DNA from 3 places in the Clostridium sp. TJA085 genome. Region 2 is predicted to be linked to each of the others. Evidence: riboswitches for the same ligand, from Rfam matches in the RefSeq annotation. Region 2 holds a riboswitch; each other region holds the start of a gene.
The links. A riboswitch is a leader RNA that binds a small molecule or an ion and turns the genes downstream of it on or off. The one in region 2 is predicted to bind thiamine pyrophosphate.
Positions count from the first base shown of each region.

Region 1: it holds a riboswitch for thiamine pyrophosphate, as region 2 does, so the genes downstream of both, thiT (energy-coupled thiamine transporter ThiT) here and thiW (energy coupling factor transporter S component ThiW) in region 2, are expected to answer to the same signal.
Region 3: it holds a riboswitch for thiamine pyrophosphate, as region 2 does, so the genes downstream of both, thiD (bifunctional hydroxymethylpyrimidine kinase/phosphomethylpyrimidine kinase) here and thiW (energy coupling factor transporter S component ThiW) in region 2, are expected to answer to the same signal.

Region 1 covers NZ_JBZEEZ010000003.1:111,739-122,490, forward strand. Annotated here, with positions in the region: gene AC4FQW_RS09855 (MarR family winged helix-turn-helix transcriptional regulator) at 49-495, shown strand; gene AC4FQW_RS09860 (ABC transporter ATP-binding protein) at 510-2,249, shown strand; gene AC4FQW_RS09865 (ABC transporter ATP-binding protein) at 2,236-4,110, shown strand; gene AC4FQW_RS09870 (hypothetical protein) at 4,153-5,250, opposite strand; gene thiI (tRNA uracil 4-sulfurtransferase ThiI) at 5,346-6,500, opposite strand; gene AC4FQW_RS09880 (cysteine desulfurase family protein) at 6,497-7,642, opposite strand; gene AC4FQW_RS09885 (hypothetical protein) at 7,834-7,998, shown strand; tRNA gene AC4FQW_RS09890 (tRNA-Met) at 8,069-8,144, shown strand; gene AC4FQW_RS09895 (cyclase family protein) at 8,233-8,865, opposite strand; TPP riboswitch at 9,302-9,408, shown strand; gene thiT (energy-coupled thiamine transporter ThiT) at 9,445-10,146, shown strand; gene glmM (phosphoglucosamine mutase) at 10,199-10,752, opposite strand, start outside.
Region 2 covers NZ_JBZEEZ010000004.1:156,548-167,299, reverse strand. Annotated here, with positions in the region: gene AC4FQW_RS11245 (nucleoside kinase) at 1-1,219, shown strand, start outside; gene AC4FQW_RS11240 (hypothetical protein) at 1,395-1,742, shown strand; gene AC4FQW_RS11235 (hypothetical protein) at 1,792-2,274, opposite strand; gene sdaAB (L-serine ammonia-lyase, iron-sulfur-dependent subunit beta) at 2,500-3,183, shown strand; gene sdaAA (L-serine ammonia-lyase, iron-sulfur-dependent, subunit alpha) at 3,183-4,061, shown strand; gene AC4FQW_RS11220 (hypothetical protein) at 4,144-4,704, shown strand; TPP riboswitch at 4,705-4,815, shown strand; gene thiW (energy coupling factor transporter S component ThiW) at 4,884-5,393, shown strand; gene AC4FQW_RS11210 (hypothetical protein) at 5,531-6,040, shown strand; gene AC4FQW_RS11205 (response regulator transcription factor) at 6,075-6,776, shown strand; gene AC4FQW_RS11200 (ATP-binding cassette domain-containing protein) at 6,886-7,806, shown strand; gene AC4FQW_RS11195 (DUF2705 family protein) at 7,799-8,536, shown strand; gene AC4FQW_RS11190 (sensor histidine kinase) at 8,565-9,473, shown strand; gene AC4FQW_RS11185 (SdpI family protein) at 9,510-9,869, opposite strand; gene recQ (DNA helicase RecQ) at 10,053-10,752, shown strand, end outside.
Region 3 covers NZ_JBZEEZ010000001.1:692,512-703,263, reverse strand. Annotated here, with positions in the region: gene AC4FQW_RS03775 (hypothetical protein) at 90-425, shown strand; gene AC4FQW_RS03770 (double-cubane-cluster-containing anaerobic reductase) at 587-1,738, shown strand; gene AC4FQW_RS03765 (acyl-CoA dehydratase activase) at 1,746-2,504, shown strand; TPP riboswitch at 2,563-2,678, shown strand; gene thiD (bifunctional hydroxymethylpyrimidine kinase/phosphomethylpyrimidine kinase) at 2,786-3,613, shown strand; gene cytX (putative hydroxymethylpyrimidine transporter CytX) at 3,606-4,808, shown strand; gene thiM (hydroxyethylthiazole kinase) at 4,787-5,620, shown strand; gene thiE (thiamine phosphate synthase) at 5,610-6,230, shown strand; gene AC4FQW_RS03740 (hypothetical protein) at 6,320-7,129, opposite strand; gene AC4FQW_RS03735 (Cof-type HAD-IIB family hydrolase) at 7,417-8,238, shown strand; gene AC4FQW_RS03730 (NAD(P)/FAD-dependent oxidoreductase) at 8,263-9,693, shown strand; gene AC4FQW_RS03725 (NAD(P)/FAD-dependent oxidoreductase) at 9,694-10,599, shown strand; gene AC4FQW_RS03720 (hypothetical protein) at 10,647-10,752, opposite strand, start outside.

The DNA of each region.
Region 1 (10,752 bases), on a different contig from region 2:
AAATATAAAAATAATTAGTCGTCTAACTAATTTAGAAAGGAGTATTTTATGGATAATGAATTTAATTTTCCTTTTTATAAACTTTTAGGAGATGTTTTAAGAGGTCACTTTTCTCTTAGTCATAAAACATTAGAAAAAGAAGGTTTATATCCAGGACAACCCCCTGTTCTTTTCACTATATACAAAAATGATGGTATAAGCCAAAAAGAAATTGCAGAAAAAACAAAAATTAAACCTGCAACTGTTACTGTCATGATAAGAAGATTAGAAAAAGCAGGTTTTGTATCAAAAAGCATAGACTCTAATGATCAACGAATTTCAAGAATCCATTTAACAGAAAAAGGATTAAATGCATGTACAAATTTAAAAAAAGTTATATCAGAAATTGATTCAATATGTTTGAATAATTTCACTAAAGATGAAATTAATTCTTTGCAATATTTATTAAATAAAGTAAAAAATAATTTAAAAGAAAATAAAACCGAATTAAGTTAAGGAGTGAAAAATATATGTTAAAGCTGTTTAAGCATTTAAAGCCATATATGAAAAGCTTAATATTTATTATAATATTGCTTTTCGTTCAAACAATGGCTCAATTATATTTACCAACATTACTATCTAAGATAGTAGATACTGGTATTATAAATGGCGATGTAAATTATATACTTAAAATTGGTGCTATTATGATTTTAGTATCTCTTATTGGAAGTATATGTACTATATTTGCTAGTTATATTTCATCAAAAGTCTCAATGTCTTATGGTAAAGATTTAAGAAGAAAAATTTTCGTTAAAGCTGAATCTTTTTCTTTAAAAGAAATGGACAAAATCGGAAATGCTTCACTTATAACTAGAACTACTAATGACGTTAACCAAGTTCAACAAGTTTTAATTATGATACTTAGAATGATGGTTACTGCTCCACTTACTTGTATTGGTGGTATTATAATGGCCATTTCCGTTGATAAGGATTTATCTCTTATTCTTTTAGTTTCAATGCCATTAGTTATTTTAGCTATAGGTCTTATAGGAAAAAAAGGAATGCCTTTATTTAAAGCTATGCAATCTAAACTTGATAATATAAATAAGGTTTTAAGAGAAAACCTTACTGGTATTAGAGTTATAAGAGCTTTTAATAAGCAAAGTTTTGAAACAAAAAGATTTTCTAAAGCTAATAATGATTTCACTACAAATGCAATTAAAGTAAATAAAATTATAGCATTACTTATGCCTATTCTTATGCTTATATTAAATCTAACTTCTGTTGCTATACTTTGGTTTGGCGCAAACAGAATAAACTCTGGTGTTATGGAAGTTGGTAACCTTATGGCTTTCTTACAATATGTTATGCAAATAATGTTCTCACTTATAATGGTAAGTATGCTATTTATAATGATTCCTAGAGCTTCAGCTTCTGCTGATAGAATTAATGAAGTCCTTGAAACTGAACCTTCAATTATAGATAGTAACAATAAGAAAACTAATTCTAATAAAAGAGGTTATGTTGAATTTAAAAATGTTTCCTTCTTCTTCCCTGGTGCTGAGAAAGGTGCATTAAATAATATTTCATTCGAAACAAAACCTGGTGAAACTACAGCCATAATAGGTGGTACTGGATCAGGTAAATCAACATTATTAAATCTTATAGAAAGATTTTATGATCCAACTAAAGGAGAAATTTTAATAGATGGCTTAAATATCAAAGACATGTCTCAAGAAGAACTTAGAAATAAGATAGGTTTTGTTCCACAAAAAGCTGTTCTTTTTTCAGGAGATATAAAAGAAAACTTAAGATATGGAAAAGAAGATGCTTCTATGGAGGAGCTTGTTCACGCATCTAAAATTGCCCAATCATATGATTTTATAATGGAAAAAGAAGATGGATTTGATTCAATTGTTGAACAAGGTGGTAAAAATTTCTCAGGTGGTCAAAAACAACGTCTTGCAATAGCCCGTGCTTTAGTTAGAAAACCTGAAGTATATCTTTTTGATGATAGTTTTTCAGCACTTGATTTTAAAACTGATGCTAAACTTAGAGCTGCTTTAAAAAATGAAACTAAAGATTCAGCAGTTATTATAGTTGCCCAAAGAGTAAGTACTATAATGGATGCAGATAGAATCTTAGTATTAGATGATGGTAACATTGTTGGAATTGGAACTCATCAACAATTACTTGAAAACTGTGCAATTTATAAAGAAATTGCCTCATCACAACTTTCAGAGGAGGAACTTTCAAATGAGCATAGATAATAAACATAAAAAACAATCCCATATGATGGGAGGAGGAAAAGGAGGTCATGGTATTGTTATTGGCGGTGAAAAAGCTAAAAATTTTAAAGTAACTGCCAAAAGATTATTAACTTACTTAAGACCTCATAGAATTAAACTTATATCAGTAATATTTATGGCAATTTTAAGCACTGCCTTTACTGTATTTAGCCCTAAATTACTTGGAGAAACTATTAATGTAATACTTGAAGGTATGATTGCAAAATTTAAAGGAATTCCTGGAGCATCAATTGATTTTACAAAATTATCTCACTATATTTTATTACTTTTATTCTTTTATATTTTAAGTGCAGCATTTATGTATCTTCAACAATATATAATGGCTGGAGTTGCTCAAAATACTGTTAAAGATATGAGAACAGATGTTGATAATAAACTTAATAAATTACCAATAAAATATTTTGATGCAAATTCAAAAGGTGATATTTTAAGTAGAGTTACTAATGATGTTGATAATATAAGTAGTACTTTACAACAAAGTTTAACTCAACTTATAACTGCTGTTGTAACTATAATTGGCATTACAATAATGATGCTTACAATAAGTCCCCTTTTAACTTTAATATGTATTTTAACTTTACCTGTTTGTATAATAGCAACTAGACCTATAATAGGTAGATCACAAAAATACTTCTCAGCTCAACAAAAAGAACTTGGAGCTCTTAATGGACATGTTGAAGAAATATATACTGGTAATATAGTTGTTAAGGCATTTGGACATGAAAAGAAAGCTATTAAAGAATTCGATGAAATAAATGATAGACTTTATAATTCTGCTTGGAAAGCTCAATTTATGTCAGGACTTATAATGCCACTTATGAACTTTATAAACAACATTGGTTATGTAATTATAGCTGTTGTTGGTGGTATACTTGTTACTAAAAACAAATTAAGTGTTGGTTATATTCAATCTTTCATTCAATATTCAAGACAATTTACTCAAATGATTAATCAAACAGCTAACATTGCAAATATTCTTCAATCTACAATGGCTTCAGCAGAAAGAGTTTTTGAAATATTAGATGAACAAGAAGAAATTGAAGATCCAGCTAACCCAGTTATTCTTGATAATCCTAAAGGAAATGTTGATTTTAAACATGTTAAATTCGGTTATAGCGAAGATCACATATTAATGAATGATATGCAAGTATCTGCTAAAGAAGGTCAGACTATTGCTATAGTTGGTCCTACAGGTGCAGGTAAAACAACATTAATAAATCTTATGATGAGATTCTATGAATTAAATGGTGGTGCTATTGAATTTGATGGTGTTGATATAACTAAGTTTTCTCGTGAATATTTAAGAAATATGTTTGGTATGGTTCTACAAGACACTTGGCTATTTAATGGTAGCATTAAAGATAATATAGCTTACGGAAAAGAAAATGCTACTTTTGAAGAAGTTGTAAATGCAGCAAAAGCTGCTCATGCGGATTATTTTATAAGAACATTACCTCAAGGTTATGACACAATATTAAATGAGGAAGCTTCAAATATATCACAAGGTCAAAAACAATTATTAACTATAGCTAGAGCAATACTTGCTAATCCTAAAGTATTAATACTTGATGAAGCTACAAGCTCAGTTGATACTAGAACTGAAAGTTATATTCAAAATGCAATGACAAGACTTATGAAAGGTAGAACAAACTTTGTAATTGCACATAGACTTTCAACAATAAAAGACGCAGATCTTATATTAGTTATGAATCATGGTGATGTTATAGAACAAGGTACTCACAACGAACTTCTTGAAAAAAATGGTTTCTACGCAGACCTTTATAATAGTCAATTTGCTCATCAAGATGTAGAAACTGCATAATAAAAAAATATGCTACTAAAAATTAGTAGCATATTTTTTATTTTAATTAAGCTTTATAATTGTAAAATATGATATATTTTCATCTCTACAACTTAATCTTATATCTTCATCTCCAAATGATTCTACTGATATTGTTGTCCCTTCAGTTAAAAATATTATTCTATCAAAGTATACTTGAGTTACAGATTGACAATTCGAAAATACAGGAATTATATCGCCTTCATTTCCTATGCCATTTACCCTTAATCTATTTATACAACTTCCTTCTGGTATAGCTATATTAAATGTTATTCTATAATTTCCACTTTCCCCGATAATAATTTGATTATTATTATGCTCTAGTGAACCACTCTCATTAACTATATTATTAAACAAATTTAATAATCCACAAGAACTATTTATTGAATTGATTTTTGTATATGAACCAAAAGTGTTTATATTTGCTTCACCAGCTGGCCCTTGTGGTCCTTCTGGTCCCTGTGGTCCTTCTACACCTCTAGGTCCTCTTGCTCCTTGAGCACCCTCTGGTCCTACAGGTCCTATACAACCTCTTTCACCTTGATATCCTCTAGGCCCAATTGGTCCTCTCTCACCTTGAATACCTCTTGGTCCCCTTGGACCTACTGGTCCTTGTGGTCCCTGTGGTCCTACTGGCCCTACAACTCTTTCAGATTCTAAAAATATAAATGGATTTCTCGCTGTATTATTTGAAGCAAATACGGCTACTCCATTTCCTTCAGGTGATACATTTATATTTATTTCATTAATAGTATTTAAATTTAAATTTTCAAAAGCTTTTGCTAGGTTTATACTAATATATCTGCCTACTTCAGATGAATTTATTCTATAACTTATACAGCTATTTTCTATATTATTTCCACATTCTCTTATTTCAACATTTATTTTTATTAACATAGAATTTGTGCACCTTAGACTATCAAGATATAAATATAATCTAAATACATCCCTATTTAATTGATTAAATTCTAAATTAACATTAAATCTTAAATAAAATGATCCTTTAACAGTTGAACATACACAATTATTTCTTTGACAAATGACTATTAATTTATCTTGTACATCTCTAATTTCTCCATTTAAATACTGTTTTTCTTCAATAGGAGTAATTTTAAATTGCATAATTTAGCCTCCCCTTTTAATATAAAGTACACTATTTTTTAAAATATTCCTTTATATCAATATATTAAAATATTAAAAGAAGGTTAAAATAAAATTTAAAATACTACAATTTCTGTTTGTTCTATAGCTTTTTCTACTAATTCATCTATATTTAGGCTTTCTTCTGATTTTTTTATATATTTAACTACTGGTTTTGTTTTTGGGTGTTTTGGCACAAATATAGTACAACAATCCTCATATGGAAGTATTGATGTTTCATAAGTTCCTATTTCTCTTGCTATATCCATTATGTCACCCTTATCCATTGTTATAAGAGGTCTAAATACTGGTCTATCAGCAACTTCAGTACTAACAGTAAGCCCTTCCATAGTTTGACTTGCAACTTGACCTATGCTTTCCCCACTTGATATACATTGAATTCCCTCTTTTTCTGCCATCTTACAAGCAACTCTCATCATAAATCTTCTCATTATAATAGTTAATTCATCTTCTGGACAATTATTTATTATTTCCATTTGAATATCAGTAAATGGAACTATAAATAGTCTAACCTTTTCTGTATACTCACTTAATATTTTTGCAAGCTCTTTTACTTTATCCTTTGCTCTCTCTGATGTGTATGGATGACTATGATAGTAAATGCAATTAAGTTCAACTCCACGTCTCGCCATTAAATAACCAGCTACTGGAGAATCAATTCCTCCTGATAACATAAGCATTGTACTACCATTTATTCCATAAGGAAGTCCTCCTACTGCTTTTATTCTATCTGCATTAGTATATATATAAGCTTTATCTCTTATCTCTACATTAACTAAGCACTCAGGATTTTTAACATCAACTTCCAAACTATCTTCATATATAGAAAGAACATATGCTCCTATTTCTCTTGATATATCCATAGACGTTCCTTTAAAACTCTTATTAGCTCTATTAGTTTGAATTTTAAATGTATTTGGTTCTGATTCTTTAATTTTCTTTAAAACCTCTTCCTTAATAGCATCCATATCTCTTTCAACTTGTGTCACTACACATATTTCTGCTATTCCAAATACTTTTCTTATTCTTTTAATTCCTTCTTCTATATTATCTATTTTAATAAAATATCTATTTTGATCATTTAATATTTCAAAATCTAATCCTTTAAGCTTCTTCTTTATATTATCTCTTAACCTTTTCTCAAACTTATTTCTGTTAAGTCCTTTTAAAAATATTTCAGATGCATATTTCACTAATATAAGTTTACTCATCTTTTTATCCTCCTTAAAAATGATAATGACCTTTTTAAATTATTTATAACTATATCAATTTCTTCTTTTGTGTTATCTTCACTAAAAGAAAATCTTACTCCACCTTCAGCATCTTTATCACAAAGACCAATTGCTTTTAAAACATAACTTCCACTTGCTATATTAGTCTTTGATGTACAAGCAGATCCAGTTGAAACATATATGTTATCTTCTTCTAACATATGAAGTAACACTTCAGCTCTTACCCCTTTAAATGTAATATTTAATATATATGGAGAGTGTTTTTCATCATTAGGACTATTTATATAAATATTATCTATTTCTTTTAATTTATTTATCATATATGCCTTTAATTCTAGAACATTCTCATAATTTTCTAATATATGACCATAAGATATTTCACACGCCTTTTTAAGTGCAATTATTCCTGGAACATTATGAGTGCCAGCTCTTAATCCACTTTCTTGACTTCCTCCATGTATTAAAGAATTTGGTCTTATTCCTTTTTTTAAATATAAGAAACCAGTTCCCTTAGGACCATGAAATTTATGTCCTGTTGTAGTTAGGATATCTATATTCATTTTCTTAACATTTATAAAAAATTTTCCATAAGCTTGAACTGCATCAACATGAAATTTCGCTCTACTACTCTTTTCTTTTATAAGTTTTCCTATTTTTTCTATATCTTGAATAGAACCAATTTCATTATTTACAAACATTATAGATATAAGTACTGTATCTTTGTTTATTGAATCTTCTAATTGCTTTAAAGAAATCATTCCATCTTTATCAACATCCAAATATGTAACATTAATACCTTTTTTCTCTAAATCCTCATATACTTTAAGAACTGAATGATGTTCAAATTTAGTTGTTATAACATGATTTCCGCTCTTTGGTATACCTTTTATAATTAAATTATTTCCTTCACTTGCACCAGAAGTAAAATAAATTTCGTCTTTATTTGCATTTATAGTACTAGCTATGTATTCTCTACATTCATCTAACTTTTTTTCTGCTTTTATTCCTATCTTATGTAAAGATGATGGATTACCATAATATTTTTCCATTGCATCTCCCATAACTTCAATTACTTCCTTATAAGGTTTTGTAGTTGCAGAATTATCTAAATAAATCTCCAAAGTAATACCTCCTTTTTATTAGTATTTACCTTTAAAATAAACTTAATTCTAAATTATATTCTTAGTATTCCTATATGTTTACTATGATTTAACTTTATTGATATAATATCAGCTTTTTCTATTTTTTTAAAGTAATATTTTCATTTTACTTTTTTCAGTAATGTGATATCTTATTTTTAGGAGATGATATCATGAATAATAAAACTAAAATTTCAAATAATAATTCAAAAACTTTAATTTGTCCTATTTGTGGAGATATTATGAATGAATACTTATATGCTTATGATAATTCAAAGATAGAAAAGATTAATTTTAAATGCCCTACTTGTGGTCATAAAGAAGTAAAAATTATATAATTTTATAAATTAGTTGACAAAGTGTTTATTTAGGAGTATAGTTAACCTACTGAATGATTTAAATAAATATCGCGGGATGGAGCAGTTGGTAGCTCGTCGGGCTCATAACCCGAAGGTCGTAGGTTCAAGTCCTGCTCCCGCAACCAAAAAAAAAGCTAGTTAGATTTCTAACTAGCTTTTAAGTTTAATTAAAATTTTATTTTTAATTGAAGTCTTCTTTAACTTATATTTTCTTTAATTATTTATTCCATAAACTCTGCAAGGTGCTCCATCTCCAGATTTTATTTTTAATGGTGCTATTATTATCTTAAAATTACCATTTATTTTATCTAATCCACAAAGGTTTTCTATTATAAGCTTATTATTTTTCAAAAGATTTTTATGATTTATTAACTTTTCATCATCTTCACAATCAATAGATATACAGTCGATCCCTATGCCTTTTAATGTTCTTATGTTACTAAGAAATCTTGATGCTTCATAAGATAATATAGGATAATTTAAAAAATATTTTTTATCATTCCAATATTTTTCATATCCTGTATTTAATATTAAATAATCACACTCTTCTATTTCTTTTTTATACTTTAAAATAAACTTTAAATCTATTATATTTCTTTCTTTACAATTTATCATATATGCTCTTCCTATAAAATCTTCTACATTAAAAGAATCTAAGAATTTCCCATCACTAAATACGTGTTTTGGAAAATCCATATGAGTTCCAGTATGTGATGATAAAGATATTTTTAATACATTGTATCCCTCCTTATCTATTGTACTTAATTCTTTTTTAAAATATCCTTCTTCTTCTGAATAAGAAGTCATATTATCTTCTAAATAATGTGTTAAATCATATATTTTCACTTTAATCACCTTTTCATTTTAATATTTTTATTTAATCTTTATAGATGCTTTAACTATATATTTAAAATAATAATTACTATTTTAAATTACTCTATCTATTATTAACTTAATTCACTCCTTTAATATATTCAGGAAAATTTCTTAACTTAGATACATGACCTATTCTATAAATGATGTTCTTGCTAACTCAACATATAAATAAAAAAATTATATTCGTATTTTAAATTACATTTTCTCCAGTCTATATGATAAAAAGTTTATAGCTATTTGTATTTTAATACGATTATTTAAATCCAACTATATACTATAATTATTTTTATAAGCTTTAATCACCATTAAATTTTACCACTTATTAACTTATATTTCATTTAATGTTTGAAATTTATTGACATTATAAACCTGTAATATTACAATAAGCTTGTCAATAAAATATTATTTTATGTGCTAGGGGTGCCTTTGTGGCTGAGAAATGCTTATATATTAGCATTAACCCTTTAACCTGATCTGGATAATACCGGCGTAGGAAAGCAAAAGACTCAGTTCTTTTACGTCCTTCTAGCACAAATAGGAGGTTTTTTTATGGAATTTTTAAATGATTGGGGAGAAAGATTTACAAATCTTTATACAAATATCCCTGAAAAATTTAGGACAATTTTAGAAAGTCCTATGTCTATACTAACTATAATCGCTTGTTTGGTTCTATTCTTTGCTTTATTTAAATTTAGAAAAATTAAATTAAATGCAAGGATAATGACCAATATAGCTATCGCCTTAGCACTTTCTACAATTCTTAATGTTTTTAGACTATATAGATTTCCTCAAGGAGGAAGTATAACCTTAGGCTGTATGGTACCAATACTTATAATAGCATTTGCTTATGGTAAAGAAATAGGTTTTTTAACTGGATTTCTGTACGGAATAATTAATTTATTCACTGATCCATATATAATACATCCAATTCAAATGCTTTTTGATTATCCATTACCATCGCTAGCTATGGGACTTGCTGGAATAAATTATTTCAGAAAAAATCATAGAATGCTTGGTGTGTTTGTAGCATTCTTTACAAAATTTTTATGTCACTTTATATCAGGAGTCGTGTTCTTTGGTTCATTTGCCCCAGCTGAAATGGGTGCGTTATTATATTCAGCAGTAGTAAATCTTCCTTTAGTTGGAGCTGAAATGATAATATGCATGATTATTTTAAAACTTATTCCAATAAGTAGATTATTAAGAACCTTAAACCCCGAGTTTACTGATAATTCAATAAAAGCTGTATAAAAAAATGAGAAGTTATTTTAAAATAACTTCTCATTTTAACTATAATTAAAATTTATTTACACTTATCTAATATCATATCAGCTAAGTTATGAGCTATCTTATCTATTTCTTCTTGATCTTCACCTTCTAGCATAACTCTAACTAATGGTTCTGTTCCTGAAGGTCTTATCAAAACTCTTCCTCTTCCATCCATTAATTTTTCCATTCTTTCTATTTCAGCTATTATTTCAGCATCCTTTAAGTAAATATCTTTTTTATCATTAGGTACTGTTGCATTTACTAAAACTTGAGGAAGCTCTCTCATAATTGAACATAACTCACTTAAAGTTTTATTGCTTCTCTTTAATATTGATGCAACTTGTAATGCAGTAACTAATCCATCTCCTGTTGTATTACATTCTAAGAATATAATATGACCTGATTGCTCTCCACCAATTACGTATCCCTTATCTAGCATTTCTTCTAATACGTATCTATCTCCAACTTTAGTTTTTACAGTTTTTATTCCTAATTCTTTACAAGCAATATCTAGTCCTAAATTACTCATAACCGTAACTACTAAAGTGTCTTCTTTAAGTCTTCCTATTTCTTTTAAATATTTAGCAC
Region 2 (10,752 bases):
AGATATATTTAAAAATTATAAAATGGATGATAAAGTTAAACTTTTAGAAAGTGTAGATTTTGAAAATGTAAATTTATATGAATTAGAAGGAAGATATGACTATTTTTATGGAGAAATGGCATATTCAACTGGAGTAATAAAAGCTTGGGATTTAATGTTTTATGAGCCAGGCTTTATATTGAGAAGACCTACTGAGGATAATTTAAATAGTTTACCACCATATAAGGAACAAAAAAGACTATCTAATATATTTTATGAAACAGAAAAATGGTTATCAATATTAGATGTTGGGGAAGTTGGAAGCTTAAACGAAAAGATACTGTATAATGGTCTTAAAGATTTAATATTAGTTTCTGAAGCACTTCATGAAAAAAAGATAGCAGAAATAGCAGATAGAATATCAGATAAAAGCGGGGTTAAAATGGTATTAATTGCAGGACCATCATCTTCTGGTAAGACTACTTTCGCAAATAGACTTAGTATACAGCTAAGAGTAAATGGATTTATGCCAGTTCCTCTTAGTATAGATGATTATTTTGTAAATAGAGAAGATAGTCCAAGAGATGAAAATGGAGATTATGATTTTGAATCAATATATTCAGTAGATCTTAAAACTTTAAATGAGCACTTAGAAAGGTTGTTAAATGGTGAGGAAGTAGAAATACCAACATATAACTTTAAAAAAGGAAAGAGAGAGTGGTGTGGACATAAAGTTAAGTTACCTCAAAATGGAATACTTGTTTTGGAAGGTATACATGCTTTGAATCCTGTATTAACTCAATCAATAGGAAATGAATATAAGCATAAAGTATATATTTCTGCTTTAACTCAATTAAATTTAGATAATCATAATAGAATACCAACAACTGATGTAAGAAAAATAAGAAGAATAGTTAGAGACTTTTTATCAAGAGGATATGGTGGAGAAGAAACATTAATGATGTGGCCTTCAATAAAAAATGGAGAAAAGAAAAATATTTTTATATATCAAGAAGAAGCCGATGATATGTTTAATTCAACACTTGTTTATGAGCTTTCAGTTTTAAAACCATATGCTTTAAATGAACTAAAAAAAATAACAAAAGAAAGTAGTGTATATAATGAGGCCCAAAGGCTTATATCATTATTAAATTTCTTTAAAGAAGTAGCAATAGATAAAGTTCCAGAAAATTCAATACTACGTGAATTTATTGGAGGTAGTTGTTTTTATAAATATTAAAATGAAAGGGGCTTTAAGCCTCTTTTTATTTTAGAATTTTTATATAGTAATATAATTAAAAAAGGTAGTAGTGCTATAAATATTAAAAAATAATAAATTGAAGATAGAGAGAAACTTGTTAATTTAGTACAAATGTAGTTAAATTATTATAGAAAAAATAAATGAGGTGTAAGGAATGGAAACTAAAGAAGTTAAAGATTACATAAAAACAATATCAAAGTCATCAGCATATTTTATATTTAGAAATGGACCAGTAAAAAAACTTTATGAGGAAGGAAAGTTAACTGATGAGGAAATAAAAGAAATGCAAGAGTATCTTCAAAATCATTTAGCTTATCTTTATAATGTATTATTAGAAGAAAATAATATACAGAAATTTGATTTAATAACATCAACAATGAGTAAATTTTATGTAAATGATGATTCAGTAGTGGAATTAAAAGATGATGGATTTGATAATTTCTTTGAAAGTTTATTTAATCCTGGAAATAATAAAAATAGTGGATTAAAATTAAAAAAATAGTTAAATAAAAAGGAGATTATATATTTTTATATAATCTCCTTTAAATCTGTTATGCTTTTTCTACTTTTACTTTTTTATATTTTAATACTTCATAAAAATCGTCAAAAGATGCTTTTTTCATAGAAAAATTAAAAACTGTTTTTTCAAACTCTAATTTAATTAAGTAACTTTCTTTTGATTTTTCCTTATATTTAACTAAGTTTATTGCTTTATAAGGAACATTATAATACATATAATAAAGTGAACCATGTGTAAGTAATAATTTAGAATTTATAAATATATTTAATATTAAAAGTAATATTATTATAAATGATAATACCTTCTCAATCATTGAACTTTGATCAACACACATCATATAAATACAAGCTATTACAGCAAGTATAATTATATATATAATTGATGATAAATTATAATTTTTAAGGACTACAAAAGGTCCTTCTTTTTTTAGTGCATTTCTTTTAAAATAATTCTTTAAAATAGCAAATGAATAGATAATTATAAAAGCTAATTCTATAATTACAAATAAATCCATAAGAATTCACCCCTTAATTTTAAATTGCATTAACAGTAAGTTAAATATAACATCATTGTATGAACAATAAATTAACAGCTTTTAAAATAAAATTTAATGACTGTATTTAATAGTATTGATAAAAGTTATAATAATGGATTAAACTATAACTAAATAATAGTATTTCATTAAATAATAAAAAATATTTTAGTTTATAAAATTTATTCATAGGATAAGGTGATAAATATGAACAATGTAGGTGTTTTTGATATTTTAGGTCCAATAATGATTGGTCCTTCAAGTTCTCATACAGCAGGTGCTGCAAGACTTGGAAAAGTTGCAAGAGCGGTAGCAGGAGACGAAGTTATAAAGGTAATATTTTATCTTCATGGATCATTTGCCAAAACATATAAAGGACATGGAACTGATAGAGCGTTAGTTGCAGGAATACTTGGAATGGAGCCAAGTGATAAAAGACTTAGAGATTCTTTAAATATTGCAAGAGAAAAGGGATTAGATTTTTCTTTTGAAGAAGTTGATTTAGGAGATGTGCATCCAAATACAGTTAAATTTGATATGATAACTAAATCAGGAGAAAGAAGAGAAGTTATTGGTTCATCAATTGGTGGTGGTGGAATAAAAATAAGTGAAGTAAATGGAAATAAAGTTGAGTTTACTGGAGATTATCCAACACTTATAATAGCTCAAAAAGATGTCCCAGGAGTTGTATCTAAAGTAACTACACTTCTTTATGATAAAGGAATAAATATTGCATTTATGAGTGTGTTTAGAAAGCAAAAGGGACAAGGAGCAAATATGGTTTTTGAATTAGATCATGGAATTGATGATGAAACAATAAATAAAATAAAGAATATAGAACATATAAGCAGAGTAATAATGATAAATCCTGTTAAGGAAGGTGAAGAATAATGCAAGCAAGAAGTGGAGAAGAACTTTTACAAATATGTGAGGAACGAAATATTTCTTTAGCAGAATATGCTATTGAGATGGAGATGGAAAAGTCAGGCGATTCAAGAGAAACTGTTATAGAAAGAATGAGAAAAACTATAAAAGTTATGATTGATTCTGCTACAGAAGGAATGGAAAAGGAAGTTTATTCAGTAAGTGGACTTATTGGAGGAGATGGATATAAAATACATGAATATTTAAAATCAAATAAAACATTAACTGGTACAACAACAGTACTTGCAATGGCAATGGCATTATCATCATCAGAGGTTAATGCATCAATGGGAAGAATAGTTGCTTGTCCTACAGCTGGTTCATGTGGAATACTTCCGGCAGTTATATTAGCAGCTGGTGGTAAGTTAAATAAAACAGAAGATGAACTTATTATGGGGCTTTTTGCATCAGCAGCTATAGGAACTATTATAGCAATGAATGCAACAGTATCAGGAGCAGAAGGAGGTTGTCAAGCAGAATGTGGTTCAGCAGCTGCAATGGCATCAGCAGCTACTGTATATATGATGGGAGGAAGCACAAAGCAAAGTTTAGATGCTGCTGCAATAGTTCTTAAAAATATATTAGGACTTGTGTGTGACCCAGTTGCAGGTCTTGTTGAAATTCCTTGCGCTAAAAGAAATGCAGCAGGAGCTGTTAGTGCACTTTGTACAGCAGATTTAGTTATGGCTGGAGTAGAATCAAAAATTCCATTTGATGATACAGTTTCAGCTATGTATAAAGTAGGAAGACAATTACCACCATCATTAAGAGAAACTGCAATGGGGGGAGTTGCAATAACAAAGACAGGAATTGAGCTTAGAAAAAAAGTTTTTGGAGAAGAATAAATATATAGTAATAAGAATGGTTATTTAGAATACTATAATAACTGAAAGTACTATTTAAGGGATTTAAATTGGATTATACGAAATGAATGATTTTAATGAATTTATAAATGAATTTTCATCATTATTTGAAAATAATTTTAATAATAAAAATAATTCAAACTGTAATAATAGTGGAACTTCTAACAATAGTGCAAGTTCAGATCCAAATGAACAGTGTAGTGATGTTCCAGGAGGATTTCAAGATTTACATCCACAAATGTTTGTGCTTATTGGAGATATAATTGGTCAAGTAATGTCAGGAAATATGCCATTTAATATCCAAAACTCTATAGGAAACTGGTTTGAGTTAATAGGACAAGTTATTTTAACATATAGTGCACAACAACAATATTTTCAAAATGGACCAGGAAGATATTATAATAGAAAATATAAAAATGTAGGAAATCCTTTTTGTGAACAAAACCCAACTCCAGATAATGCAAATGATGGAACTACAAGTTCAATAAACACAACAGAATCTACTACAACTAATAAGAATATAAAATATGAAGAAGAAATAAAAAAACTAAAGTCTGATATAAATAATCTTGTTTGTGAAGTAGAATTATTAAAAAGAGAATTACAAGATGTAAGAAAAAGATAAATTTAAAGCTAGGGGAGCCATAAGTTTTGCTGAGATTGAAATTAAAAATTTCTAAACCCTTATTACCTGATATGGTTAGTACCAACGTAGGGAGTGCTTATTTATGAATATAAATATATTTAATAAATTGAGTATAACCTTAAGGTTATACTCAATTTTTATTTTGGAGGGATTTTATAATGAATAAAGAAAAAAACTTAACTTACAAATTAGTATTAAGTGGATTGCTTATTGGAATATCTGTACTTTTTGGAACATTTTCAATACCTATGTTTGGAGCAAAAATATCTCCAATTCAACATTTTGTAAATGTTATTTCAGGAATAACTTTAGGTCCTTGGTTTGCAATTTTAAATGCATTTTCTTCATCATTTATTAGGAATATATTAGGAACTGGAAGTTTGTTAGCTTTTCCAGGAAGTATGATTGGTGCATTATTTGCAGGTTTATTTTATAAATGGTTTAAAAATATGTTTTCTGCAGTTATAGGAGAATTTATAGGGACAGGAATCATAGGTGCTATGCTTGCATATCCAATAGCATCTTTATTGCTTGGAAAAGAAGCATCATTATTTTTATATGTAATACCATTTTCCTTAAGCTGTATAGTTGGAGCAATTTTTGCATATGTCTTCTTGAAAATATCATTAATAAATAAAATATTAGTTATGAAAAAAGATAATATTTAAATTATTAATATTAGTTTTTAAATGTTTTGATTAATATTAAATAAGATATAGATGTAAATAGAATTTATAAAGATTAATAAATTTTAATGCTACTTTATATAATTATACAAATGACTACTAAACAAAGGAGTGTTACAGTGAAAAAAATTATAATAAATATAGTTTTATTAATAATTTTATTTGGCATACCATATTTACCATACAAGAAAGCAGCAGATTATACATGTTTTGATGGAAATGGAGTTAATTTAATAGTTCAATACAATATAAATAAAGAGGAACCATTAGTTATAAAAGGTTCTTCTTATATAAAAGCATATGCAAGTGTAAATAATTTAAATGATATAAATTATTCAGAAGTTAATGCGATTGGAAATACTCCATATAAAGAATTATCTACATTTAATTTAGGTAAACCTAAGTATGTAGATTTTTTAGTTAAGGGCAGTTTTGTTGATGATATAAATAATATTGATACTTTAACATTAAATGTGTATGATTGGTATCCAATTGGAAAACATATAAGAATTATGGACACAGTATTGTGGCACAGTTATAACTTAAGTTTAATATTTAATTATTTGGTAGTTATAATTATAATTGTTATAATTTATAATATAAGAAAGGTCTTTTTTAAAAGTTTATAATTATTTATAAAAAGGTTGAAAGAAGAGGGATAAGATGAAAAACATAGGGGAAGAAAGAATTTTAATAATTGAAGATGATCAAGATATAAATGGATTAATATATAGAATTTTAACTAAAGAAGGATATAATGTTACTCAAGCTTTTTCAGGCAGTGAAGGAAGATTATGCATAGAACTTTATGATTATGATGCTGTGCTTATAGATTTAATGTTACCTGGAATAAGCGGAGAAGATATAATAAAAAAAATAAGAGAAGAAAAATTTATGCCTATTATAGTTATATCAGCTAAGACGTCACAAATAGATAAGGTAAATGCATTAAAAATAGGTGCGGATGATTTTATATCAAAACCATTTAATATAGAAGAATTACTTGCAAGACTTGAAGCTCAACTTAGAAGGTACAAAAAATTTCCACAAGAAAAGTTTGAAGAAGAAGTTGTTTTAAGATATAAGGAAATTGAATTAGATAAGGAAAAATTAGAAGTTAAAGTTAAGGGTGAGTTAATACCTTTAACAGCAAAGGAATTATCAATATTAAAATTATTATTAGAAAATCCTAATAAAGTGTTTACAAAGGCAAATCTTTTTGAATCAGTATGGAATGAAGAATTTTTAGGTGATGATAATACTATAAATGTACATATAAGTAATATACGTTCTAAAATAAATAAGATAGATAAAGAAAATGATTATATAAAAACAATATGGGGAATTGGATTTAAGTTACAATAATACATGCTAATAATATTTAATTAAGACTTTCTTAATGTTTAATTTAATATATCTTTTAAAATTTACATTAGACTCTATATATAAACATTAATAAGAAGGTGAAAAAATTTTGAGAGAAAATATAGTTATTACAAGAAATGTAACAAAGAAATATATAAATAAATTTGCAGTAAATAATATTAATATGACTATAAAAGAAGGAGATATTTATGGTTTAGTAGGTAGAAATGGTGCCGGAAAAACAACCATAATTAAGATGATTACATCATTAACAGATGAAACATCAGGTGAAATAGAGTTATTTGGAAAAGTAAATAAAAAAGAAAGAATAAAAGAACACTCGAGAATTGGGGCAATAATAGAAACTCCAATGTTTTTTCCAAAATTAAGTGCTAAAGATAATTTAGAATATTATAGAATTCAAAAGGGAATTGTAGAGAAGGATTCAGTTGATAAGACATTAAAAATTGTTGGCCTTGATAAAACAGGAAATAAAAAGTTTAGAGATTTTTCTCTTGGTATGAAGCAGAGATTAGGTTTAGCTCTTGCAATACTTGGCAATCCAGATTTTTTAATATTAGATGAACCAATAAATGGATTAGATCCAATGGGAATTAAAGAAATTAGAGATATTTTAATAGAACTTAATAGAGTAAAAAGAACTACTATTTTAATTTCAAGCCATATATTAAGTGAACTTTCTCAACTTGCAACATGTTATGGATTTATAGATAATGGAGTACTTATAGAAGAATTATCAGCGGAAGAATTAGAGGAAAAATGTAGACATCATATATCTATAAAAGTGGACGACTCTGAAAAGGCATCAGTTGTATTAGAAAAATTAGGCTGTAAATCTTATGATGTATTAAATGGAAATAATTTAAGAATTTATGATTTTATAAATGAACCTTATATAGTTAATTCTATGTTAGTAAAAGAAGGTATAAAGGTATATCAACTCCAAAGGATTGGAAGTAATTTAGAAGATTATTTTTTACAATTAGTTGGAGGTGATAAAAATGCTTAATCTAGTTAAAGCAGAGCTTTATAAGTATAGTAAAAGATCATTTATATATAAGTTACTTATTGCACTTATAGGATTGATTGCTTTAATGATGTTAGGAATTGATTTTTTTGATGGTCAAGGTATAACAAGAGAAATTATTATAGGAAGCTTTGGAATGACCTTTAATTTTATTCTTATGATTGTTATGGTATTTGCAGTTGTTTTTTTAGATGATTATAGAGAAGGTACATATAAAAATATTATAGTGTCAAATTTAACTAGAACTGAAATATATTTAGGAAAATTTATAGCTCAAATAATATTAGCTTTCATATGTATGATTATTTGTATAATAGCATTAATTATAGCATTAATGTTTTTGCCATCTGATGGAATGTCTATAAGTTTGCTAAGCAACATTATAAATAGATTTTTGTGTTCAATACCTTTATATATAGCTGGAATTTCCATTGCAAATTTATTAGCTATAACTATAAAAAGAGGAATAATTTATTTAATATATTATTTAGTTATTGGAAATATAGGTGGTATAGTTTGGATTATGGAGACTTTTGTATGGAAAAAGTTTAATATTCTTAATAATATTTTGCTAACTACATTATTATCTAATGTAGGCTCAATAAATACAAGTAATATAACTTTATTATTTTCTGTTTTAGGTGGAATTATATATACAGTGATATTTACTTCAATAGGAATATTTATATTTAATAGACAGGAAATAAAATAAATTATGAAAATAGATGTTGGTGATTAATTTGCAAGGAATAATAATAGTATTCTTATTATTTATAATTATTATTTTAATAATATTTTTAATTTTACTAATAAGAAATATAAAAGCGCTAAGGTTTGATGTTGAAAAATTAAATAATAGAAAAACAAATGAATTACTTAAGATTAAATATCCTAGTATAGAAATTGAAAAATTAATAATAGAAATAAATAAAAGTATAATTTTAAGAAAAGAGACAGAAGAAAAATATAGATGTATGGATTTAGAACTTAGGCAGGCTATAGCAAATATATCACATGATTTAAGAACGCCATTAACATCAATTATTGGATATGTTCAGTTACTTAAAGACGAAAGTATTGATAAGGATGTAAAAGAAGAATATTTAAATATAATAGAAAAAAGGTCTATAGTTCTTAAAAACTTAATATCAAGTTTTTATGATTTATCAAGACTTCAAGCTAATGAGTATGACTTAGATATAGAAAAAGTTAATTTAAACAATATATTGTGTGAAATAATAGCAGCCTTTTATGAAGAAATATCAAGTAAGGGAATAGAACCTAGTATAGATATAGATGAAAACTCATACAAAGTATATGGCGATAAAAAAGCTATAAATAGAATATTTACAAATTTAATTAATAATATATTAAAATATGCAAAAGACTGTGTAAGTATATCATTAAAAAAAGAAAATGATTATATAATAACTAAATTTTCTAATAGAACAGATGAAATAGAAGAAATAGATGTAGATAGAATTTTTGAGAGATTTTTTACTGTTGATAGAATGAGAACAGGACAAAATACTGGACTTGGGCTTGCTATAACTAAAATTTTAGTTGAAAAACAAGGACATGATATATGGGCTGAAAAAGATGAAGATTTAAGTATAATTTCTATAATTATAAAATGGAAGATTGTATAAATACAAAAAGTGGCGAAATATTTCGCCACTTTAAATTTATTTAAGTTTATTTTTTTTATCAAAATTTAATTTTAATTCTTCTTCAACAATACCAAGTGATATAAATATAGAGAATAATGTTCCAAATAAACCAATCATTGATACTAAATCATCTGTAAGATTTAATGTTGATTTAATTATACCAATAAAAATAATTGAAACAATACCAAGAATAATCCAGAGTTTACCTAATTGAGTATTTGCAAATCTCCAAGCTTCTTTAGATTTCATAGAGCGCTTTGTTCTAAAGCCATAATTTTCATTTATATCACTTGGGGGATTGATAGCAAATAATACCCCGAAGATTATCATTGCAACTGGTAATAAAAAATCAACGAAATGACTTAATGGACTCATAAAATCTCCTCCTTTTAGTACGAGAAATATTTTTTATTTATATATATATTATATCATGTAAATGTTATCATATGGTTAATTTAATTAACTAAATTTGTAAAAATAATATTATATTTAAGTGGAATTTGTTAAAGTAAGATGGTATAACTAATTATATGAAATATATGAGGAGGATAGACTAAAATGAATAATTTAGAGAAGGTTTATCATGCTTTATATAAGTTCTATGGATATAAAACATTTAGAGAAGGACAACTTGAAATAATAAATACTATATTAAATAAGAGAGATGTTTTTTGTCTTATGCCAACAGGTGGTGGTAAATCTATATGTTATCAGATTCCAGCAATATTATTTGAAGGAATTACTATTGTAATATCCCCTTTAATTTCACTTATGAAAGATCAAGTGGATAATTTAAAAGAAATAGGCATAAATGGAGTTTATATAAATAGCACATTAAACAATGATGAAATAAAAGAGATACTTAAAGATTGTTCATTAGGTCTTTATAAGATTATATATATATCTCCAGAAAGACTAGAGTCAAATTATTTTAAAAATATGATGAATGATTTAAATATATCTCAAGTTGCTATAGATGAAGCACATTGTGTTTCAGAATGGGGACATGATTTTAGACGGAGTTATAGATATATAAATAAATTTTGTGATAATTTAAAAAGTAAACCAGTTGTTTCTGCATTTACAGCTACAGCAACAGATGAAGTTAGAAAAGATTCAATAAGGCTTTTAGGATTAAAAAAACCTTACATATACTTAGGAGATATAAATAGAAGTAATTTAAATATACATATACTTAAGGAAGCTTATAAAGAAGAAGAACTTAAAAGTATAATAAAGAGTCATGAAGATGAATCAG
Region 3 (10,752 bases), on a different contig from region 2:
ATAATTATTTACAACTATATACAAAATATATAAAATTTATATATAAAATAATATAATTTATATAAATTTTATATAAGGGGGAAGGGAGTATGTTTAGAAGAACTGTTGGAAATGTTATTACATTAGAAGTTAGAGAAGATTATAAAAGAGAAACTTTAATAAATAATATTAAGATGAATAATAATGATGATTATTTTGAAGAAATAGATTTTGAACAAGATTTACCTAAAGAAAAGGTTAGAGATAGTTTTATAGTAATAGGAAACGAGGAAAATGAAGAGTATGAAGCTATAGTTGCATATGAATCTGAATTAGAGGCTTATAGAGCTTATAAAAATATTTCTTGCAAAAATAAAAAGATAATAAAAGGAACAGCTATTTACGGGGACCTTTTTGGAATGAGAGTATTATTAGGATATGAATAAATATAAAAAAGAAAGACTTTAGTTTAAACTAAAGTCTTTTTTCGTTTACATAAAATTAACATAGAAAAAATTTATAGTTTAAAAAGTTATGATATCATTTAAATGTATACGTTAACAAATAAAGCGTTATAAATTGGCATAATAAGGGGAGTTTAGAATTTATGGATTTACAAAAAGAATTACCAGAAGTATTTAATGAATTTGGAGAAGTAAGAAGAAATGGCTTTATTAAAGCAAAAGAGTTAAAGGATAAGGATATACCTTTAATAGGAGTATTTTGTACTTATTTTCCACAAGAACTTGCTTTAGCTATGGGAGCAGCAACAGTTTCACTTTGTGCAAGCTCTGATGAAACAATACCAGATGCTGAAAAAGATTTACCACGTAATCTTTGTCCTTTAATTAAATCAAGTTATGGTTTTGGAAAAACTGATAAGTGTCCTTATTTTTATTTTTCAGATTTAGTAGTTGGAGAAACAACATGTGATGGAAAGAAAAAAATGTATGAATATTTAAGTGAATTTAAACCTGTACATGTTATGCAACTGCCAAATTCACAAACAGAAGATGGATTAAGCTTATGGAAAAATGAAATAATAAAACTTAAAGAAAAACTTGAAGAAATGTTTGATGTTAAAATTACAGAAGAAGATATTAAGAGAGCTATAAAAATAAAAAATGAAGAAAGAAAAGCTTTAAAGAGATTTTATGAATTAGGTAAAAAAGACCCAGTTCCATTACTTGGACAAGATATATTTAAAGTATTAAATGGAACTACTTTTAGTTTTGAAAGAGAAAAAATACCAGCACAAATGGATGAATTAATAGAAAAAATTAATTCTGAATATGAAAAAGAGAAGAAGTATGATAAAAAGCCACGTATTTTAATTACAGGATGTCCAATTGGAGGAGCTACTGAAAAAGTAATTAAAGCTATTGAAGATAATGGAGGATATGTTGTTGCACTTGAAAATTGTAGTGGAGCAAAAGCAGTTGAAGATTTAGTAGATGAAGAAAATCCAGATGTTTATGATGCATTAGCTCGTAAATATTTATCTATTGGATGTTCATGTATGACTCCTAATCCAAATAGAATTAAGCTTTTAGATAAAATGATAGATGAATATAAAGTTGATGCTGTTGTTGATGTAATATTAACAGCTTGTCATACATACAATGTTGAAACTTTATCAATTAAGAGATTTGTAAATGATGAAAAGAAAAAGCCTTATATGAGTGTGGAAACTGATTTCTCATCATCAGATATTGGACAATTAAATACTAGAATGGCTGCATTTATTGAAATGCTTTAGGAGTTTTATGGAAATATATACTTTAGGAATAGATTCAGGCTCCACAACAACAAAGGGAGTTTTATTTGATGGAAATAAAATAGTTGAAACTTTAATAATAAAAACTGCAGCTAAGCCAAAGGAAAGTATTTATAAAGTATTTAATAAGCTTTATAGTGACAAAGTTAAATATGTAGTTACAACTGGATATGGAAGAAAGCTTTTAAAAGAGGCAAACAAGCAGGTTACTGAAATAACTTGTCATGCAAGGGGAGCTGCTTTTTTAAATCCTAACATAAGAGCTGTAATAGATATTGGTGGACAAGATTCAAAGGCTATTTTACTTGATAAGTCATTAAATGTTGTAGATTTTTTAATGAATGATAAATGTGCAGCTGGAACAGGAAGATTTATAGATGTTATGATGAGAATACTAGAAGAAGATATTAATAATATTGATGAATTTATAACGAATAAGACACCTGTAAATATATCAAGTATGTGCACTGTATTTGCAGAAAGTGAAATAATAAGTCTTCTAGCAAATGATGTTGATAGAGGAGATATTGCCCTTGGAGTTGTTCATTCAATTAGTAAAAGAACAGCTAATTTTGCAAATAGATTAAATTTAGAAGGTGATATATTTTTTAGCGGTGGACTTGCTAACTCAAAAATATTTAAAGATACAATAGAAAGTTACTTAAATAAAAATGTATACACTCATAAATTAAGTCAATTTGTAGGTGCAATTGGAGCTGCTGTAATTGGATGGCAAAAAATAAACTAATAAAAATGTTGAATAAAATTTTATATAGTGCTAAAATTAACCTGTAAAAATTAAATAATTTAAGACACAGGGGGGCTGGGATTTGGCCAGCTGAGATTGAAAACCTTAAAATTTTCTGACCCTATGAACCTGAGATGGATAATACCAGCGTAGGAAGATGTTTGAATATATTTTAAGTATTTTTGTATATTGAGGTACAAGCGTTTTCTGCTTGTACCTTTTTTATTTTAAATATATTTAAAAAATCTTCTATAAAATTAGTAGAAGGATAGGTGTTAAATGTGAAAAATGTTTTAACTATTGCAGGATCAGATAGCTGTGGAGGAGCAGGAATACAAGCTGATTTAAAAACCTTTAGTGCAAATGGAGTTTATGGAATGAGCGTAATAACTGCTATAACTGCTCAAAATACTATGGGAGTATTTAAAGTACAAGATATTGATGAAGAAATTATTGGAGCTCAAATTGATGCAATTTTTGAGGATATTAATGTTGATGCGGTAAAAATTGGTATGGTATCAAAAATTTCTACAATTAACATAATAAGTGAGAAATTAAAAAAATATAAACCTAAAAATTTAGTTTTAGACCCAGTAATGATATCAAAGAGTGGTTATTCTTTATTAAAGCCAGAATCAAAAAGTGCATTAATTAAAGAGCTTATTCCTTTAGCTTATGTAATTACTCCAAATTTACCAGAAGCTTTAGAAATAATAAGTGAAGTAAATTCAGAAAAGGTAGAAATAAAAACAGTTGAAGATATGGAGCTTGCTGCTAAAGAAATTTATAAACTTGGTTGTAAAAATGTATTTTTAAAGGGTGGACATATGGAAGGAGATAAAGCTGTTGATATTTTATATGATGGAGAAAACATATATAAGTTTTATGCAGAAAAAATAAATACAAAAAACACTCATGGAACAGGCTGTACTATATCATCTGCAATAGCCTCAAATTTAGCTTTAGGCTTTAGTATTGAAGAAGCTATTAAAAGGTCAAAGGATTATATAACAATAGCTATTATTCATTCCCTAGATATAGGACATGGTGTTGGACCAACAAACCATTTTTATGAATTATATAAAAAGGCAGGGTTAATAAATGAATAACAAGAAATTTGGATTTTTTACATTATCTTTTTTATGGTTTGGAGCAGCTATTTCAATAGCTGAAATATTAACAGGAGGTTTACTTGCCCCTCTTGGGTTTACAAAAGGATTAGAAGTGATAATTGTTGGACATTTAATTGGAACTATAATATTAGTTCTTGGTGGGTTTATAGGATTTAAAGAAGGTGTACCTGCTATAACATCAACAAGAATATCCTTTGGAAAATATGGAACTTATTTATTTTCTATATTAAATGTACTTCAGCTTATTGGATGGACAGCCGTTATGATAAGAGCCGCTGCTACATCAGTTCAATTAATAACAAAAAGTATTTGGGGATTTGATAATTTATTTATTTGTATTATTTTAATTTCTATTTTAACTGGTATATGGATATGGTTTGGTAGAGATGGTATGAAAAATTTAAATGTTATAGCTGTAAGTTTATTATTTATTTTAACTTTAGTACTTGGTTTTATAATATTTAAAGATGGAGCGGTATTTTCAAAAACTTTTGATGGTGAAATATCTATAGGACAAGCTTTGGAATTAAATATAGTTATGCCTCTTTCATGGCTTCCTCTTATTGCAGATTATACAAGATTTGCAAAGAACGGAAAAAGTGCTGTATTTGGAAGTTTTATAGGTTATTTTTTAGGCAGTTCATGGATGTTTATAATAGGTCTTGGAGCTTCAATAGTTTCAAATAGCTCAGACCCATCTTACATAATGCTTGCTTCTAATTTAGAAATTATAGCACTTGGCATTATAGTGTTATCAACGGTAACAACTACATTTCTAGATATATATTCAGCAGGTATATCATTTTTAAATATAATGCCAAAACTAAATGAAAGAAAAATTGGACTTATTATGACTATTATAGGAACTATAGTAGCACTATTAGTTCAAATGGAAAACTATGAAGGTTTCTTGTATGCAATAGGTTCAGTTTTTGCACCTTTATTTGCAATTTTAATTTCTGATTATTTTTTACTTAAGAGGAGACTTGAAAAAAATGTTCTTATAAATATTAAATCAATTATTGTATGGATAATTGGAATAATTATTTATTACATATTTATAAAATTAGATTTTATTATTGGATCAACTTTACCAGCTATGATTATAACAGCATTTATAAATATTATATTTTCAGGGAGGGTATTTAAATGGAGAATTTTAGAGAAATAAATGGAGTATTAAAAAATTTAAGAGAGGGTAGTCCTCTTGTTCATCATATAACAAATTATGTTACAGTAAATGATTGTGCAAATGTAACTTTAGCAATAGGTGCATCTCCTGTTATGGCTGATGATATTAATGAAGTATATGATATGGTATCAATAGCATCTTCATTAGTAATTAATATAGGAACATTAAATAGCAGAACTATAGAATCTATGTTAACTGCTTGTAAGAGAGCAAATGAATTAAATATTCCTATAGTATTAGACCCAGTTGGAGCTGGAGCTACACCTTATAGAACAGAGTTTGCAAAGAAATTATTAAAAGAAGTTAAGTTTTCCGTTATAAGAGGGAATTTATCAGAAATAAAAACTTTATATGGAATTAATTCAAAAACTAAAGGAGTTGATTCTGTAGAAGAAATTTCAGATAAAACAAGTGATTTTAAAATAACAAAAGATATAGTTAAAAGTTTTTCAAAAGAAATAGGTTCTGTTGTTGCAGTAACTGGAGCTATTGATGTTATTTCTGATGGAAATAAAGTATATACAATAAAAAATGGAAATAAAGCTATGTCAAAAATTACAGGAACAGGTTGTATGTGTACATCATTAATTGGTTCATATTTAGGAGCTACAAAAAATAATTTAATTGGAACAATACTTGGAATTTTAACTATGGGAATTGCAGGAGATATAGCATTTAAAAACCTTAAAGATTTAGAAGGTTCAGGTAGCCTTAAAGTTAAAATAATTGATGCAATATATAATATGAATGAAGAAATGATAAAGGAAATGGGGATTTTAAATGAAGAGTAATATAGATTATAAGCTTTATCTTGTAACAGATAGAAATATACTTAAAAACACAAATATATGTAAAGCTGTTGAAGAAGCAATAAAAGGTGGAGTTACAGTTGTACAAATTAGAGAAAAAAATATAAAAACATTAGAATTTTATGATATAGCAAAAAAGATTAAAAAAGTTACAGATAAATATAATATACCATTAATAATAAATGATAGAATTGATATAGCATTAGCTATAAATAGTCATGGAGTTCATCTAGGGCAAGATGATATGCCATGTAGTGTTGCAAGAAAAACTTTAGGCAGTGATAAAATAATTGGTATTTCAGCAAGTACATTAGAAGAAGCTTTAAAGGCAGAAAAAGATGGAGCAGACTATATTGGAGTTGGAGCTATATTTAAAACAAATACGAAAAAAGATGCAGATGATGTTTCAATAGAACAATTAAAAGAAATAAAAAATAAAGTTTCTATACCAGTAGTTGCAATTGGAGGAATAAAAAGTAATAATTTAACTTTATTAAGAGGAACTAATATTGATGGAGTTGCTGTTATTTCAGATATATTAGGAAAGGATGACATTTATAATTCAGCAAAAAATTTATTTAATAAATTATAATATAAAATAAGGAAAGGTTTAAGTCTTTCCTTCTTTTTATAAAAATATATTTTAAAATGATTATTTCTAATTATAATTTAAAAATTATTTTAAAAAAGTGATATGATTTTTGAAATTATAAGTGTTATAAGAGAAAAGAAAATTCCTATTGATAAAAAACTTATTAAAAATACATTAAATACTATTAATCTATTTAATATAATAGTTTCAGGAATTTTAAATACTACTAAAACTATACTAACAACAACACTTATTATAAAAATAAATATTATACCATCAAGTGAGTTTTTAAGGTCAGCTTTACTAAGAGACATATGAGTACTAATTGATATAGCAATAAATAAAAAAATCCAAAAACTAATTGATGATAAGTTATTAATAGTAAAAGTTGATTTTAAAAATAATATAAATTGATTAAGTAAAAGAGTAAAAAAATCAATTAAATTAAAGTTGTTACCTAAATATAAGTAATTATTAACATTTATATTTTCTAAAATTGTATTAAAGCTATTGTCTAGAAATATTTTATAAAATAAGGTTAGTAATATAGAGCCAACTAATATTGGAGCTACTCCAATAAAAAAATTACCTACTCTTTGATAAATACTATTTTTATTAAAGGTATGATTTACATGTCCAAGTTCCCTATCTTCAATATTTAAGGAAAACCATTTAATATCAGTAATTTTATGTAAAAATATTTTGCATAAAAGAGCATGACTAAATTCATGTATTGTAGTTCCTATAATTCCAGTTCCTATAATCCCGTATTTCCCAAGTTTACTATAAATAAGTTCATTACTTTTACTTTCTATTTTACCTATTAAAAATCCAAATATTATTAAAGCTCCGATTATAGATAATGATAATAGGAGACTAAGTTTAAATATTTCAATCATTTTAAAACCCCCTAAATATATCTTTTGTTTTAAATTATTATATTAAATTTAAAAATTTTAGTCTAATAAAAATCTATATAAAAAAGTTAATTTTTTATAATTTTTTTAATTATTCTATTTAATATAAAAAGTAATAATTATAAATATTTAGTTTCTTTAATATTGTTTTTAAATTTATATATAATTATTTACCTATTAAATATATTAAATAATAATATTTAACTTATTCAGAAAAAAGGTGTATTATAAAGGTAAAGAAAGGTAAGTGGAGAAAGAAGGATTTTGACATGACAATTAAATTAATTTGTATAGATATGGATGGAACACTTTTAAAGGATCAACAAGTTGTTTCAGAGGAAAATAAAAAAGCTATAAAAGAAGCCATAAAAAAAGGTGTAAAGGTAGCTATAACAACAGGTAGGATGTATGATTGTGCTAAGCTTTACTCAAAAGAAATTGGATTAGATACTCCAATAATAGCATCAAATGGAGCATTTATAGGATATAAAGATAAAGTTATATATAATAATCCTCTTAGTATTTCAAATATAAAGGCATTTTTAAATGTAACAAAAAAATATAATTTAAAAGCTTATGTTACAACAAACTTTGGAATAATTTCAAATTATGAGCTTCCAGAAAATCATGTTTATAAGGTTTTAAATAAAACTTTAAATGAGAATGAAAAAATCAAATTATTAGTAGTTAGTGATATGAATAAGGCAATAGAAGAATATAATGGACAAATTCTTAAAGGAGTTTGTGTAGATGCAAATCATATTGAAGAATTAATAAAGGCAAGAAAAGAATTAGAAAATTTAAATATGGATATTGAAATTGTATCATCTTGGTCTGATAATTTTGAAATTATGAAAAAAGGAAGCAGTAAAGGAGAAGCTGTAGAAGCACTTACAAAATATTTAGGGTTAAAAGAAGATGAAGTTATGTGTATTGGAGATAGTGAAAATGATTTATCTATGATTAAATATGCAGGTGTTGGTGTTGCTATGGGAAATGCAATAGAAAAAATTAAAGAATCAGCAGATTATATTACAGATACAAATGTAAATGATGGTGTAGCTAAAGCTATTAAAAAATTTGTGTTATAACATATAGGATAAGGAGTTGTTAAAATGAAGGATGTAGTTATTATAGGTGGAGGAGTTGTAGGCTCAGCAATAGCAAGAGAACTTTCAAAATATGAATTAGATATAACATTAGTTGAAAAAAATAGTGATGTAGCAGAAGGTGTATCAAAAGCAAATAGTGGTATTATTCATGCTGGCTTTAATGAAACTATAGACACATTAAAGGGAAAATTAAATGTTTTAGGAAATGAAATGTTTGATAAATTATCATTAGATTTAGATTTTCCTTTTAAGAGAAATGGAGCATTCGTTTTAGCATTTAGTGAAAATGATATAGATAAATTAAAAGAACTTAAAAATAAAGGGGAGGCTTTAGGGGTTAAAGGACTTGAAATACTTAATAAAGAACAAGTATTAGAAATGGAAAAAAATATATCAGATAAAGTATTTGGTGCTTTATATGCTAAAACTTCAGGAATAGTAAGTCCTTATGAAATGGTAATTGCATTAGCTGAAAATGCAAATGTTAATGGAGTTGAATTTAAGTTAAATTCAAAGGTTATTGATATTAAAAAAATAGATGATATTTTTGAAGTTTTACTTGAAGGCGGAGAAAAAATTAAAAGTAAAATCATTATAAATGCAGCTGGACTTTATGGAGATGTAATAAATAATATGATAAGCTCTAAAAAATATAAAATAAATGGAGCTAAGGGTGAATATGGATTATTTGATAAAGGTATAGGCAATATGATTAATATGACTTTATTTAGGCTGCCTAATCATTTTACTAAAGGAGTTTTAGTTACAAAAACTGTTGATGGAAATATTTTAGTTGGACCAAATTCAGAAAAAGTTAGTGATAAAGAAGCATTAGATACTTCAATAAGAGGATTAGATGAAATTTTAAATAAAGGAAAAGAAGTAATTAAAGAATTACCTCTTAAAAAAGTTATAAAAACATTTGCTGGAATAAGACCACATATAGAAGATGATTTTATAATAGGTGAAGCAAAGGATGTTAAAAATTTTATAAATGTTATAGGAATTGATTCACCAGGACTTACTGCAGCACCAGCTATAGGTGTTTTTGTAAAAGATATAGTTAAAAAATTAATTACTTTAAAAGAAAAAGAAAATTTTATTAGTAAGAGAAAAGGAATAATAAAGTTTAATGAACTTTCATTAGAAGAAAAAAATAAATTAATAAAGGAAAATCCAAGTTACGGAAAGATAATTTGTAAATGTGAGCTTATTACAGAAGGTGAAGTTAGGGATGCAATAAATAGACCTCTTGGAGCTACTACAGTTGATGGAGTTAAAAGAAGGACAAGAGTAACTATGGGAGGATGTCAAGGCACTGGTTGTTTAATACCAATAGTGAAATTAATAAAAGAAGAACTTGATTTAAATATTGATAAAGTTTTTAAAGATAAAGAAGGATCAGTAGTTCTAGGATATAAGGAGGTACAATAGATGAAGCATTATGATTTAGTAATTATAGGTGGCGGAGCTAGTGGACTTAACTCAGCAATATTTGCAAAAGAGATGGGAATAGAAAATATATTATTAATAGAAAAAGATGATATTTTAGGTGGAGCATTAACTTTTGGTGATTATAATTTAAGTGAAAGAAGTTATTTTACAGGAGAAGAATATAGGCAAAAATTAATTCAAGAATTTGATTCTTTAAATATAAATACTTACTTAGGAACTATGGTTTTGAAAATTGAAGATAATAAAATTATAGTTTGTACAAGTAAAGAAAGAGGAATTGAAAAAATAAAAGCTAATTCTATAGTAATAGCAACTGGTGGAAAAGAAACATCTTTAAACAATTTACAAGTAACAGGAGATAGAGTAGCTGGTATTTTAACTGTTGGAATGACAGAAAAAATATTAAATATGGGATTAATTCCAGGTAAAGAAGTTGTTATATATGGAAATAACAATTTATATAAAATATACAATAAGCTAAAGAAGAGTAATGTTAATATTAAGGCTGTTATATGTGATAAAGTAAGTGATGAAAGTTTATCTTTAAGTAAAAATTTATATTTAGGATATGATTTAAAAGAAGTTAAAGGTAATGGAAGATTACAAAAAATAAAAGTAAGTAATGGAAGAGGAGATAAGTATATAAATTGTGACACATTAATAGTTGCAAATCCTATGATATGTGACCCTGTTTTATGTATGAGAAGTGGAATAAAATTAAATTTAGAAACAATGGGTGCAGAAGTTTCTTCAACAAATATGACATCAAGTGATGGAATATTTGCATTAGGTTACTCAGTTAAAATTTATAATTCAATTGAAGAGATTTTAGAAGATGTAACAAAAACTATTAATTCAGTTTTAAAGTATTTAAAAAATAAATAAAAGTTATAATATAAATTAAGGTATGCAGATTAATTTGCATACCTTTTTTAGAACATTGATGTTATAAATTTTGCAAGTTCATTATTTGGATTTTCAGAAAGTATTTCTTCAGAATAAGTTAATGCATAATAAGGTTTTAAAAGATTTTTTTCG